Regions from separate parts of the Streptomyces lydicamycinicus genome, predicted to be linked through region 3. Evidence: riboswitches for the same ligand, from Rfam matches in the RefSeq annotation. Region 3 holds a riboswitch; each other region holds the start of a gene.
The links. A riboswitch is a leader RNA that binds a small molecule or an ion and turns the genes downstream of it on or off. The one in region 3 is predicted to bind glycine.

Region 1 (4,327 bases), on a different contig from region 3:
CCGCGCGAGGTCACGAGAAACCACTCGTAGGGTGATTATCACTCGGCGTGGCGAGCGCGGCGATCGTTGACGCACCCCGAGTGACTGCATACCGTCGATGTGGCAGGTCCCGTCCGGGACGTGGAGGACGGAGGGCGGCGTGGCAATCACCGGCGACGGTATGGCGGCGGAAGGGGCGTTGCCGCTCCACTCGGGCGCAGCAGCGAACCCTGCCCCGGCACCGGCCGCGGCGGTGTCGGGGGACTGCGAGGCTCAGAACATCGGCTATCGCGGCCCGACCGCCTGTGCGGCAGCGGGCATCACTTACCGGCAGCTCGACTACTGGGCGCGTACGGGCCTGGTGGAGCCGAGCATCCGGCCGGCCTATGGCTCCGGCACCCAGCGGCTCTACAGCTTCCGGGACGTCGTGGTCCTGAAGATCGTCAAGCGGCTGCTGGACACCGGGGTGTCGCTCCAGAACATCCGCACCGCCGTCCAGCATCTGCGCTCGCGCGGGCTGGCGGATCTGACGCGGATGACGCTGATGAGCGATGGCGCGACGGTCTACGAGTGCACCTCGCCCGACCAGGTCGTGGACCTGCTCCAGGGCGGCCAGGGCGTTTTCGGGATCGCCGTGGGCGTGGTGTGGCGGGATGTGGAAGGCGCGCTGTCACAGCTCCACGGGGAGCGGGTGGACACCGGCGAGACGCTGGTCGGGAAGAACCCGCACGACGAGCTGGCGCGGCGGCGCAACCGGGCGGGCTGAGGCCCCGGCGGAGCGCGCGGCCCGGTATCGGGCCGATTGTCAGTGGCATGGGGCAGCATCGGAGATGTGAGACCTGCCCCGACGATCCTGCATCTGGACATGGATGCGTTCTTCGCGGCCGCCGAGCAGGCGGCCAAGCCCAGCCTGCGCGGTAAGCCCGTGGTGGTCGGCGGGGTCGGCGTGCGGGGCGTGGTCTCCACGGCCTCGTACGAAGCCCGGGTCTTCGGGGTCCGTTCCGCGATGCCGACGGCCCAGGCGCGTCGGCTGTGTCCCAACGCCGCCTATCTCAGTCCTCGCTTCACGCTCTACCGCCAAGTGAGTGACGTGGTGATGGAGCTGCTGCATGCGCTGTCGCCGCTGGTGGAGCCGCTGAGCCTGGATGAGGCGTTCGTCGACCTGGAGGCGGGTGGCGTCCCGGCCGAGACGGCGGCCGTGCGTGCCGTGGGGGAGCGGCTGCGGCGGGACATCCGGTCGGCGACGGGGCTGACCGGCTCGGTGGGGCTGGCCGGGGCCAAGATGCTGGCGAAGATCGCGTCCGAGGCGGCCAAGCCGAACGGGCTGGTGGTGATCGAGCCGGGCACCGAACGGGAGCTGCTGGGCCCGATGACGGTGCGGACGCTGCCCGGGGTGGGCCCCGCGACGGCCGAGACGCTGCGCCGGGCCGGGATCCACACCGTCGCGGAGACCGCGGAGGCCGGTGAGGCCGAGCTGGTGCGGCTGCTGGGCAGGGCACACGGTGCGGGGCTGTATGCGATGGCGCTGGGGCAGGACGACCGGCCGGTGGTGGCGGAGCGGGACGCGAAATCCATCTCTGTCGAGGACACCTTCGAAGTCGATCTGACCGACCGGATGCGGGTGCGGAACGAGGTGCTGCGGCTGGCGGACCGGTGCGTACAACGGCTGCGGGCCGCCGGGCGCTCCGGGCGCACGGTGGTCATCAAGGTGCGCAACTACGACTTCTCGACGCTGACCCGTTCCGAGACGCTCCGGGGGCCCACCGACGACCCGGCGGTGATACGGGAGGCCGCTGTGCGCCTGCTGGAGACGGTGGACACCACTGGCGGGGTGCGGCTGCTGGGTGTGGGGGTCAGCGGGCTGGCGGACTTCACGCAGGAGGATCTGTTCGCCCAGGCGGCGACGGAGCGGGAGGCGGCGGAAGCCGCGACCGCGGCGGCGGTGGAGCAGGCCGCCGGGGAGCGGGAGCCGCACGAGGCCGAGGAGGAGCGGCCGCGGCGCTGGTATCCGGGGCTGGACGTGGTCCACGACCAGTACGGCGCGGGCTGGGTGCAGGGGAGCGGGGTGGGAAGAGTGACCGTCCGCTTCGAAACGCCATGGTCCGCACCGGGGAGGGTGCGGACCTTTGCTGTCGAGGACCCGGCGCTGCGGCCGGGGGAGCCCCTGCCGCTGGTGGGCGGGGCGCCGGCCGACGGTCAGTCGTCCGAGCCGGCGATCTTGCCGAAGTTCTTGTCGCCGGAGCCGGGGGACACCGGATCGGTCGGGGAGGAAATATCCAGACGGTAGTGGTGATAGAGCTGAAGTTCCTGCTCAGGGGAGAGATGGCGGCCCACGCCGAAGTCCGGCGCGTCCTTGATCAGCTTGCGGTCGTAAGGGATGTGCAGGCCCTCACCGACCATTTTGCTGGGCTCCAGCGGGACGAACGCATCCCGGCTGAAGAGTCCGGTGCGTACGGCCGCCCACTCCGGTTCCCCCGTCGCATCGTCGAGGTAGACCTCGTCGATGGTCCCTATCTTCGCGCCATTACGGTCGAACGCTTTGCGGCCGATCAGGCTTCGGGGATCGATATCGGTTTGCACGGCCCCTCCAATTGGTCGCAACTGCCCTCTGACAACTACCAAACGGCACATTTCATGCCCCGGCCACTCGAAGGAGCCTTCGAGAGCCACGCTGGTAGGCTGGCGAATGGCCGCAGACCCCGTGCGGGAGAGTCCTTGTCGTTCGCGACCAGGGCGCCGAAGGAGCAAATCCTCCCCGGAATCTCTCAGGCACACGTACCGCATGGACGAGGTCACTCTGGAAAGCAGGGCGGGCCACGGAAGGCACAGCGCCGGGACCCCTCCTCACCGACGGTGAAAGCCGGACCGCCACCCGCGGGCCGGTGAAGCTCTCAGGTTGAATGACAGAGGGGGAGGCCGTCCGGGCACCCGTGCCGTGGTGCCCCTCGTAGGTCGTACCGACCAGGAGGCCCCCGCAGATGACCACCAATCGCATCTCCTTGACCGAGCTGGAACGCGGCACCCCCTTTGAGCGCCGGCACATCGGCCCCGACCACGCGGCGCAGGCGAAGATGCTCGCGCACATCGGTTTCGGGTCGCTGGACGAGCTCACCGCCACCGCCGTACCCGATGTGATCAAGAGCGCCGAGGCGCTCGGCCTGCCGCAGGCCCGTACCGAGGCCGAGGTGCTCCAGGAGCTGAAGGGCCTGGCGGACCGCAACGAGGTCCTGGCGCCCATGATCGGTCTCGGCTACTACGGCACGTTCACCCCGCCGGTGATCCTGCGCAATGTCATGGAGAACCCGGCCTGGTACACGGCGTACACGCCCTACCAGCCGGAGATCTCGCAGGGCCGCCTGGAGGCGCTGCTGAACTTCCAGACGATGGTCGCCGACCTGACCGGACTGCCCACTTCCGGCGCTTCGCTGCTGGACGAGGGCACCGCCGCCGCCGAGGCGATGGCGCTCTCCCGCCGGGTCGGCAAGGTCAAGCAGGGCGTCTTCCTGGTCGACGCCGACTGTCTGCCGCAGACCATCGCAGTGATCGAGACCCGTGCGGAGCCCACCGGCGTCGAGGTCGTGGTCGCGGATCTGTCCGACGGCATTCCGGCCGAGATCGCCGAGCGCGGAGTGTTCGGTGTGCTGCTTCAGTACCCGGGTGCCTCCGGTGCGGTGCGGGACCCCCGCGCCGTCATCGAGCAGGCGCACGAGCTGGGCGCCATCGTCACCGTCGCCGCCGATCTGCTCGCCCTGACGCTGCTCACCTCGCCCGGTGAGCTCGGCGCGGACATCGCCGTCGGCACCACCCAGCGCTTCGGCGTCCCGATGGGCTTCGGCGGACCGCACGCCGGCTTCATGGCCGTCCGTGACCAGTTCGCCCGCAGCCTTCCCGGCCGTCTGGTGGGCGTCTCCGTCGACGCCGACGGCAACAAGGCCTACCGTCTGGCGCTGCAGACCCGTGAGCAGCACATCCGCCGGGAGAAGGCCACCAGCAACATCTGCACCGCGCAGGTGCTGCTCGCCGTCATGGCCGGCATGTACGCGGTCTACCACGGCCCCGAGGGCCTGCGGACCATCGCCCGCCGCACCCACCGCTACGCCGCGATCCTCGCCGAGGGCCTGCGGGCCGGCGGGGTGGAGATCGCGCACGGCACGTACTTCGACACGCTGACCGCGCGGGTGCCCGGCCGGGCCGCCGAGGTCGCCGCCGCCGCCCGCGAGGCCGGTGTCAACCTCCGGCAGGTCGACGCGGACCTGGTCGGCATCGCCTGTGACGAGACCACCGGGCGGGCCCAGCTGGCCGGCGTCTGGGGCGCCTTCGGGGTGTCCGGCGACGTCGAGCAGCTGGA
Region 2 (4,327 bases), on a different contig from region 3:
CGCCGCTGATCTTCACCTTGAACAGCCAACCACCCTCGAACGGGGCGGAGTTCACCAGCGAGGGGTCGTTGACGACATCCTCGTTGATCTCGGCGATCTCACCGTCGACGGGCGAGTAGAGGTCGCTGACCGACTTGGTCGACTCCAGCTCACCGCAGGTCTCGCCCGCCGCGACCGTGGAGCCGACCTCAGGGAGCTGTACGTAGACGACGTCGCCGAGCGCGTTGGCCGCGTGCTCGGTGATGCCGACCGTCGAGACGCCGTCCTCGGCGCCCGACAGCCACTCGTGCTCCTTGCTGTAGCGCAGCTGCTGGGGGTTGCTCATGGCTCGATTCTCCTGTACGCGAGGGTGTGATCGTGAAGGGGGGCACCTCCGGACGAAGTCCGGGGGCACGTCTTGCGCAGTGAGACGCGCGGGCGCGCGCCGCCGCCTGCCGTGGATGAACGGTTACTTCTGCCGCTTGTAGAACGGCAGCGCAGTGACCTCGTACGGCTCATGGCTTCCACGAATGTCCACGCAGACACCCTCCGTGCCCGCCGTGGCGTAGGCCGCGTCGACATAGGCGATGGCGATCGGCTTGCCGAGCGTGGGGGACGGGGCCCCGGAGGTGACCTCGCCGATGACCGTGCCGTCGGCCGTGACGACCGGGTATCCGGCCCGCGGCACCCGGCGGCCCTGGGCGATCAGCCCGACCAGCTTGCGCGGCGGCCGGGTCTCGGCGCGCTCGGCGGCCTCGGCCAGGGCGTCGCGGCCCACGAAGTCCCCGCCGTTGGTGGTCTTCTCGAATTTCACGACCCGGCCCAGGCCCGCGTCGAACGGCGTCGTCGCGGTGGTCAGCTCATGCCCGTAGAGCGGCATGCCCGCCTCCAGGCGCAGGGTGTCCCGGCAGGACAGCCCGCAGGGCACCAGACCGGCGTCCTTGCCCGCCTCGGTCAGCGCCTCCCAGAGGGCGACCGCGTCGGCCGGCCGGACGAACAGCTCGAAGCCGTCCTCACCGGTGTAGCCGGTACGGGCGATCAGCGCCTGCACCCCGGCGACCGTGCCGGGCAGCCCCGCGTAGTACTTCAGACCGTCCAGATCGGCGTCCGTCAGCTTCTTGAGGATGCCGGGGGACTCCGGGCCCTGCACCGCGAGCAGTGCGTAGGCGTCCCGGTCGTCGCGGATCGCGGCGTCGAAGCCGCCCGCCCGAGCGGTCAGCGCGTCCAGCACCACCTGGGCGTTGGAGGCGTTGGCGACGACCATGTACTCCTGGTCGGCGAGGCGGTAGACGATCAGGTCGTCGAGGATGCCGCCCTTTTCCTCACAGATCATGGTGTAGCGGGCGCGGCCCGTCTTGACGCCGCCGATGTTGCCGACCAGCGCGTAGTCGAGCAGGTCGGCGGCCTGCGGCCCGGTGACGGTGATCTCACCCATGTGGGAGAGGTCGAAGAGTCCGGCGCGGGTACGGACGGCGACATGCTCGTCCCGCTCGCTGCTGTAGCGCAGCGGCATGTCCCAGCCGGCGAAGTCGGTCATGGTCGCGCCGAGCGCGCGATGGGTGGCATCCAGCGCGGTACGGCGGGGGGCATCAGTCATGGTTCTGGGCTCCCAGGCAGGGGTGACAAGACGTTCTCCCCATCTGTCATCGGAACCTGAGAGGTTCACCGGTATCCCGCGAAAGGACCCGGTTTGCACCTTGGGTGGAGCCGCCCCGTCAGCCGGGCGGCGGCTCGCTTTTCAGATCTGCCTCGCCCGTGCGGTATAGGGGCCTGAGAGATTCAAGGGAGGACTTGCTCCTTCGGCGCCCCGCCGTGGCGGCCGGGGACTCTCCCGCGCGGGTTCAAGCGGCCGGTATGCAGTTGGCGGTGCACGGGTGAGCTGTGATGTGCACGTGGCGGCCACATCATTGCACGGGAACGCCGGATAAAGGAGCCCCCGCCGCCGCCCCGCCCACGACGTGGGCAGATCGGACAATCGCCTTGATGGGCATTACCTTTTCTTGACACTCTGCGGGTAGGGGACGGACTCGAACCGGACCAGAACGGGCGGGGAGGGCGATCACGGTGCACAGCGAAGCGGCATTCGGGGCGACTTCAGGGGTCGTGCCCCCGGACGCCGTGCCGACGGCGCCGTCCGCCGCCATGTCGCGGCCCGGCCGTGCGCGGCGGGCCGTCATCCGGCCCGGACGCCGCACCGCGGTCGTGGACCTGCGGGGCGAGCGGCGCCCGCCCGGCGCCACCGAGCTGCGGTTCCCGGCCGGCGACCTGGTGGTGGTCTCCGGGCTGCCGGGCAGCGGCAAGAGCACCCTGATGCACCGGGTCGTGCCGTCGCTGGACGGGCACGGCGCCGTCGTGCACCGCATCGATTCCCAGGACGTCCGCGAGCGCTGGGAGCACGGCAGGCTGCGCCGGCTGCCGTACGGGCTCTACCGCCCGCTGGTCCGGGCCGCCCACTATCTGACCCTGGGCCGTGCGCTGCGCTCCGGCGCCAGTGTGGTGGTGCACGACTGCGGGACGCTGGCGTGGGTGCGCCGCTGGATCGCGCGCGCGGCGCGGCGCGGCGGCCGCGGGGCGCATCTGGTGCTGCTCGATGTGGCGCCCGAGGTGGCGCTTTCCGGCCAGGAGTCACGGGGTCGCGGGGTGTCGGGGTACGCCTTCGCCCGGCACCGCGGGGCGGTGGGCCGGCTGGTCGGCGCCGCGGAATCGGCCCGGCTGCCGAAGGGCTTCTGCTCTGCCGTCCTCCTCGACCGGCGGGCGGCGAGCGCCCTGGAGACCGTCACCTTCCACTGAGTCGCCGGACGCGCCCCCGCACACCACACCGCGCGCCTTCTCGTCTAGGGTCTTTGGCCAGATGGCGCGGTTTGGAACGGGTGGGACGAATGACATTTCCGGAGCAGGGGATACCGCAGCTGGCATGGCCGGCGAACGAGCTCGAAGAGGTGCTGTCCGCGTCCGTCGGACACCCGGGCGCCGGTGGCCGGATCGTCGAGGTCCTGGGCCGTAGCCGGCTGTGGGTGCCGCTGCCCGAAGGCGGCGGCCCGGAGAGCGCGGGTCCCGGCGCCCGCGGCCTCGATCTGCCCACCGTCGAGCTCGACGGTGCGCACTACGTCCCGGTCTACAGCTCCGAGCAGGAATTCCTGCGGGTGATCGGCTCGCATATGTCCTTCACCGTCGCCCCGGCCCGGGAGTTCGCCCGCGGCCTGCCGCCGCAGATCGGCATCGCGGTCAACCCCGACGGCACGGTCGGCGTCCCGCTGCCGCCGCCCGCGGTGGCCGAACTGTGCCGGGACCGGGGGCTGGGGCAGCCGGAGTTCGAGGGGCTGCCGAGCGGCGGCCGGGTACGGCTCTTCGAGCCGGACTGGCAGGACGAGCCGGTGGACTTCCTGGCCTCGGCCGGGCTGGAGTTCTCGGGCGCCGGAATTGTCCTGACTGCCCGGCGTGCCCTGGCAAGCGTCGAGGGCGACACGCCCGCGCTGTTCGTCGGTGTTCAGGTCGCGGCGGATGCCACCGCGCTGCACGACGGCACGGCCCGCGAGGCGGTACTGTCAGCCCTCGGACGTGCGCTCGGCGCGGTACCGCTGCCCTGGCCCGTACAACTCGTCATGCTCGACCTCGCCCAGGGTGACCCGGTCGCCGACTGGATACTGGAGCGCGTGCGGCCCTTCTACAGTCGTGACCACTCGTAAGGGCTTGCCCGATGGGCCGGGGCCGGGCCCGCGACGGAGCGAGCGCGGCGAGTGCAGTGCACCGGACACCGCGGCCTTCCGGCCCTGGCCCATCGGCAAGCCCTAAGCTGGTTGGATGACAGGCGGGCGCACCCTCACGTGCCCTGCTGAGAGAAGGGACGGACCACGTGAGCGCGGGTGCGCATCAGGGGCCGGCGGCGGCCGGACAGCTGGAGCAGCTGCTCCAGCAGGTCTCGCCCGGCCGTTACGACGCCTATGAGGCACTGCTGCACGCGCTCGCCGCGGGCCAGGTCTGGATGCTGCTCTGGCAGGGCCGGGCCGGTACGCCCGATGCGCAGTACGGAAACATGGAGGTCGAGGGCCTCGGCTATGCGCCGTGTGTGACCTCGGCACCCGAACTCGCCGCCTCCGGCTGGAACCGTGACCACGAGGTGGTCACCGGTACCGAAATCGCCGCCGCGCTCTTCCCCGACCGCTGGGGCCTGTGGCTGAATCCGCATGCTCCCGGTGGCGGCGTCGGCATCCCCTGGCTGGATCTGCGCCGTATCTCCGGCGGCCTCGACCGGCTGCCCGCCGGTCCGCTGCGGATCTCGGAGCCGGTCATCGACATCCCGCAGTTCTACGCGCTCCTGGCCCAGAACGCGCACCGGACGCCCGCCGTC
Region 3 (4,327 bases):
TTCCAGTCCCCGGCGCCCTCGACTGACCGAGATCCAGGTATCGCACTGAGTGCCCATGGCGCTAACTCCGTGATGTGCGCCCTGCTCGACCTGCGGGGACGTCGCCAGGCGGGTGATTCCCGGTGTGTCCCGGACGCCTGCACCCGCATCACCGGTCCATAACGTCCCGAGGCGTACTACTCGGGCGCCGGGGCAGGCACGGGCCCCCGACCAAAGGAAGGCACATAGGCGCCCGCCTCGCGGAAACCCGGCTCGTCCGACTGGCCCGCTCCGGCGACGCCCAATAGCCCCACCGCACGCAGAAGAAACCCCGCCGGAAGCATTCCGGCGGGGCTTCTCGTCTGGCTCTCACAGCTGGGCGTGCCTGAAGAGCTGGGCCACGCGGGGTACGGACGCGCCGTGTCCTCGCATCGGTCGTCCGTGGTGGAAGCGCAACCCAGCGGCGGAATATGAAGTCCCGAGTGCCTGTCAGACGTGTGCTGCGGTGAGAGTGGTAAGCACTCCGAAGGCGAGCGCCGTTCCCATCTGCCGGGAACGGCGCTTGCGATCGGTGCCGGTCTGAGGGTCCGGTGGCGCGTCAGTCCTGCTGTGCACCGTCGAGTTCGGACCGGAAGGCGGCCTCACGGGCCACATGGCGGGGGCGACGGCGGAGACCCGCCCACGCGATGCCGAGGATGGCGAACCACACCGGGGTCACCAGCAAGGCCCGCAGCGTGTCGGGCTCCTGGGTCAGTGCCCAGATGAGGAACGCGAAGAACGCGAGCACGACGTAGCACATAACGATGCCGCCGGGCATCTTGAACTTCGACGCCTCGTGCAGGTGCGGACGGCGCTTGCGGTACACGAGGTAGCTGATCAGGATGATCGACCAGACGAAGATGAACAGCACGGCGGACACGGTCGTCACCAAGGTGAAGGCCTCGATGATCGAGTTGTCCATGGCGACCATGACGACTCCGGCGAGCAGGAACACCCCTGAGAGGAGCAGGGCGTTGGCCGGTACCTTCCTGGAGGTGAGTCTGCCGAAGCGCGCCGGGGCGTCGCCCTCCCGGGCCAGCCCGTACACCATCCGTGAGGTGGAGTAGATGCCCGAGTTCGCGGATGATGCGGCCGAGGTCAGCACCACGAAGTTGATCACCGAGGCGGCGAAACCCAGACCGGCAAGAGTGAACATCACGACGAACGGGCTGCGGTCCGCACTGATCTCGCGCCAGGGCGTGACCGAAATGATCACGATCAGCGCGACGACATAGAACAGCATCACGCGCACCGGGATCGAGTTGATCGCCTTGGGCAGGTTCCGTTCCGGGTTCTCCGCCTCGGCCGCGGTGGTGCCGACCAGTTCGATGCCGACGAAGGCGAAGGTCGCGATCTGGAATCCCGCGACGAACCCCATGGGGCCGGTGGGGAAGAACCCTCCGTCGTTCCAGAGGTTGGAGAAGCTTGCCGCGGCACCCCCGGGCGCCTGGAAGTGACCGAACACCATGACCAGCCCGACGACGATCAGCGCCACGATCGCGACGATCTTGATCAGCGCGAACCAGAACTCGGTCTCGCCGAACGCCTTCACGGTGGGCAGGTTCAAGGCGATCAAGAGGATGACGGCGGCCAACGCCGGTATCCACAACGGTAGGTCGTGCCACCAGTAGGACACGTACCCGGAGATGGCGATGACGTCGGCGATGCCGGTGACTATCCAGCAGAACCAGTAGGTCCAGCCGGTGAAGAAGCCGGCCCACGGCCCCAGCAGGTCGGCCGCGAAGTCGGCGAAGGACTTGTAGCGCAGGTTGGAGAGCAGCAGCTCCCCCATCGCCCGCATCACGAAGAAGAGCATCACGCCGATGATCATGTAGACGAAGATCACCGAGGGCCCGGCCAGCGAGATCGTCTTGCCGGAGCCCATGAACAGGCCGGTTCCGATCGCACCGCCGATCGCGATGAGCTGGATGTGCCGGTTGGACAGTTGGCGGGAGAGGTGTTGCTCGCCCTCGGGCGGGGGTGTCGATCCGGCCGCCGGTTGGTCCGGCACGGTGGTCGAGCCGGTGTCACTGCGTTCAGGCATGGGCAAACCTCGCGGATCTCAAGTCCCGTGCGGGCACGGGACAGGCGGTATCTCGGAGAATGACCACGCGCCCCCAGGGGGCGAGCGGCAGGGTGGGACTGCGCGCGGGCGTGCGGTAGCCGACCCGAGCGGTGTCAGTATGCTGAACGGGCCCACATAGAAGATCGAAGATCAGCCCGGGAGCCGGCAGGGGCGGCGGTCAGGGAAGAGGCGGCGGGAGAGCCATCAGGGGACTCCTCGATTGTCGAGCACGGGCAGGAGTCCGTGCGGCCGAGTGAGCCTCCCCCTCTGTCATGAGCCTGAGAGCTTCGCCGCGCTCAGCGCGCGGCTTGCACCGTCGGCGAGGCGCGTCGGCGCCTGCTTTCCAGAGTTGCCTGCCCGAGCGGTAGGGGTGCCTGAGAGTTTCCGGGGAGGATTTGCTCCTTCGGCGACTGGGTCTGGCTGATCCAGTGCTCTCCCGCTCCGGGGTGAACGGCAATGTGCGGTGAGATTAGGTCGACATGAGCGGCCGGTCAAGGGACCGACCGAACGCTGGACATTACTTTCGAGTAGTGCGGCACTCACCCGTGCGGGACGGCATTTGTGCAGCTCACGGCGCGCATCCCGGGCCGAGCCGTTACCGGCACGTAGACCGAGCGGACTCTTGACGGCTGTGTTCCGGTGCCCGTACGTTGCGTCCGGCAAGATCCGACAGCATCTACACCGCTGCCGATTCTGCGCGGGAGAGCCCACGTCATGTGACGACGCGGCGCCGAAGGAGCCAATCCTCCCCGGAAACTCCCCGGCCTTACCGTCGGGCCCCACAACTCCACATCGCGCTGTTCGAACCGAAGCGGGAGAGCCCTCGTCCACCCTTGGCGAGGCGCCGAAGGAGCAACTCTCCCCAGAATCTCTCAGGCCCAACTACCGCTTCGGCTAGGCGACTCTGGAAAGACAGGACGTCAATGTCCTGCGCCCACGGTGCAAACCGCCGGACCCGGCGGTGAAGCTCTCAGGTTCCGATGACAGAGCGGGGAGGCCACCCATCCACGGTGCCGCGTTTGCGGTGCCCCCACAGGGAGCCTCCCACCATGACCTTCCCCGAGTCCTCCGCGTCGGGTGAGTTCGCCACCCGCCACATCGGCGTCAGCGACGCCGACCGCGCCAAGATGCTGGCCGAAGTCGGCTACCCGACGCTGACCGCCCTCATCGACGCCGCCGTCCCGAGCGGCATCCGAAGCACTTCCGACCTGAACCTGCCTGCCGCCGCCACCGAGGCCGAGGCCCGCGCCGAGCTACAGGAGCTCGCGAGCAGGAACACCGTGGCCGTCCCGATGAGCGGACTCGGCTATCACGCGACGACCACGCCGGCGGTGATCCGGCGCAATGTGCTGGAAGACCCGTCGTGGTACACCGCCTACACGCCCTACCAGCCGGAGATCAGCCAGGGCCGGCTCGAAGCGCTGATCAACTTCCAGACCGTGGTCGGAGACCTCACCGGACTGCCGACCGCCAACGCGTCGCTGCTCGACGAGGCCACGGCGGTCGCCGAGGCCGTCACGGTCATGCGTCGTGTCGCCGGCAAGGGTGGTCGCTCCCGCGTCCTGGTCGACCGCGACACCCTGCCGCAAACCCTCGACGTCCTGCGCACGCGTGCCGCCGCGGTCGGCATCGAGATCGTCGAGATCGACGTGGCCGAACCGCTGCCGGAGGACGACTTCTTCGGGGTGGTGCTTTCCTACCCCGGCTGCTCGGGAGCCGTCCGCGACCTGCGCGAGGTGACCGCCGCGGCACGAGCGCGCGGCGCGCAAGTCACCGTGACCGCCGACCTGTTGGCGCTCACGCTGCTCGTGCCACCCGGTGAGTACGGCGCCGATATCGTCGTGGGATCGTCCCAGCGGTTCGGTGTCCCCCTGTTCTACGGCGGGCCGCACGCCGGCTACATCGCGGTCCGTGAAGGGCTCGAACGCCACCTGCCCGGCCGGCTCGTGGGCGTGTCCGTGGACAACTCCAGCCGGCCGGCGTACCGCCTCGCACTACAGACCCGCGAGCAGCACATCCGACGTGACAAGGCGACCTCCAACATCTGCACGGCGCAGGTCCTGCTCGCCGTGGTCGCGTCGGTGTACGCCGTCTACCACGGCCCCGATGGTCTGACCGAGATCGCCCGACGGACGCACCGGCACGCCACGCTCATCGCCGCTGGTCTGCGGAACAGCGGGATCACGGTGGTGCACCGCGAGTTCTTCGACACCCTGCTGGTGCGGGTCCCCGGCCGTGCCGAGG

Region 1: linked by a shared signal. The riboswitch ahead of gcvP (aminomethyl-transferring glycine dehydrogenase) and the one ahead of cycA (D-serine/D-alanine/glycine transporter) in region 3 are both predicted to bind glycine.
Region 2: linked by a shared signal. The riboswitch ahead of gcvT (glycine cleavage system aminomethyltransferase GcvT) and the one ahead of cycA (D-serine/D-alanine/glycine transporter) in region 3 are both predicted to bind glycine.

What each region holds. Positions count from the first base shown of each region.
Region 1 is NZ_BBNO01000003.1:8,441-12,767, forward strand. Features, by position in the region: gene TU31_RS09305 (MerR family transcriptional regulator) at 140-745, shown strand; gene TU31_RS09310 (DNA polymerase IV) at 812-2,266, shown strand; gene TU31_RS09315 (PRC-barrel domain-containing protein) at 2,176-2,559, opposite strand; glycine riboswitch at 2,674-2,770, shown strand; gene gcvP (aminomethyl-transferring glycine dehydrogenase) at 2,958-4,327, shown strand, end outside.
Region 2 is NZ_BBNO01000001.1:975,608-979,934, forward strand. Features, by position in the region: gene gcvH (glycine cleavage system protein GcvH) at 1-325, opposite strand, end outside; gene gcvT (glycine cleavage system aminomethyltransferase GcvT) at 449-1,576, opposite strand; glycine riboswitch at 1,610-1,727, opposite strand; glycine riboswitch at 1,728-1,823, opposite strand; gene TU31_RS04225 (AAA family ATPase) at 2,122-2,769, shown strand; gene TU31_RS04230 (enhanced serine sensitivity protein SseB) at 2,859-3,665, shown strand; gene TU31_RS04235 (enhanced serine sensitivity protein SseB C-terminal domain-containing protein) at 3,833-4,327, shown strand, end outside.
Region 3 is NZ_BBNO01000007.1:860,501-864,827, reverse strand. Features, by position in the region: gene cycA (D-serine/D-alanine/glycine transporter) at 578-2,062, opposite strand; glycine riboswitch at 2,344-2,435, opposite strand; glycine riboswitch at 2,436-2,532, opposite strand; glycine riboswitch at 2,886-2,981, shown strand; gene gcvP (aminomethyl-transferring glycine dehydrogenase) at 3,133-4,327, shown strand, end outside.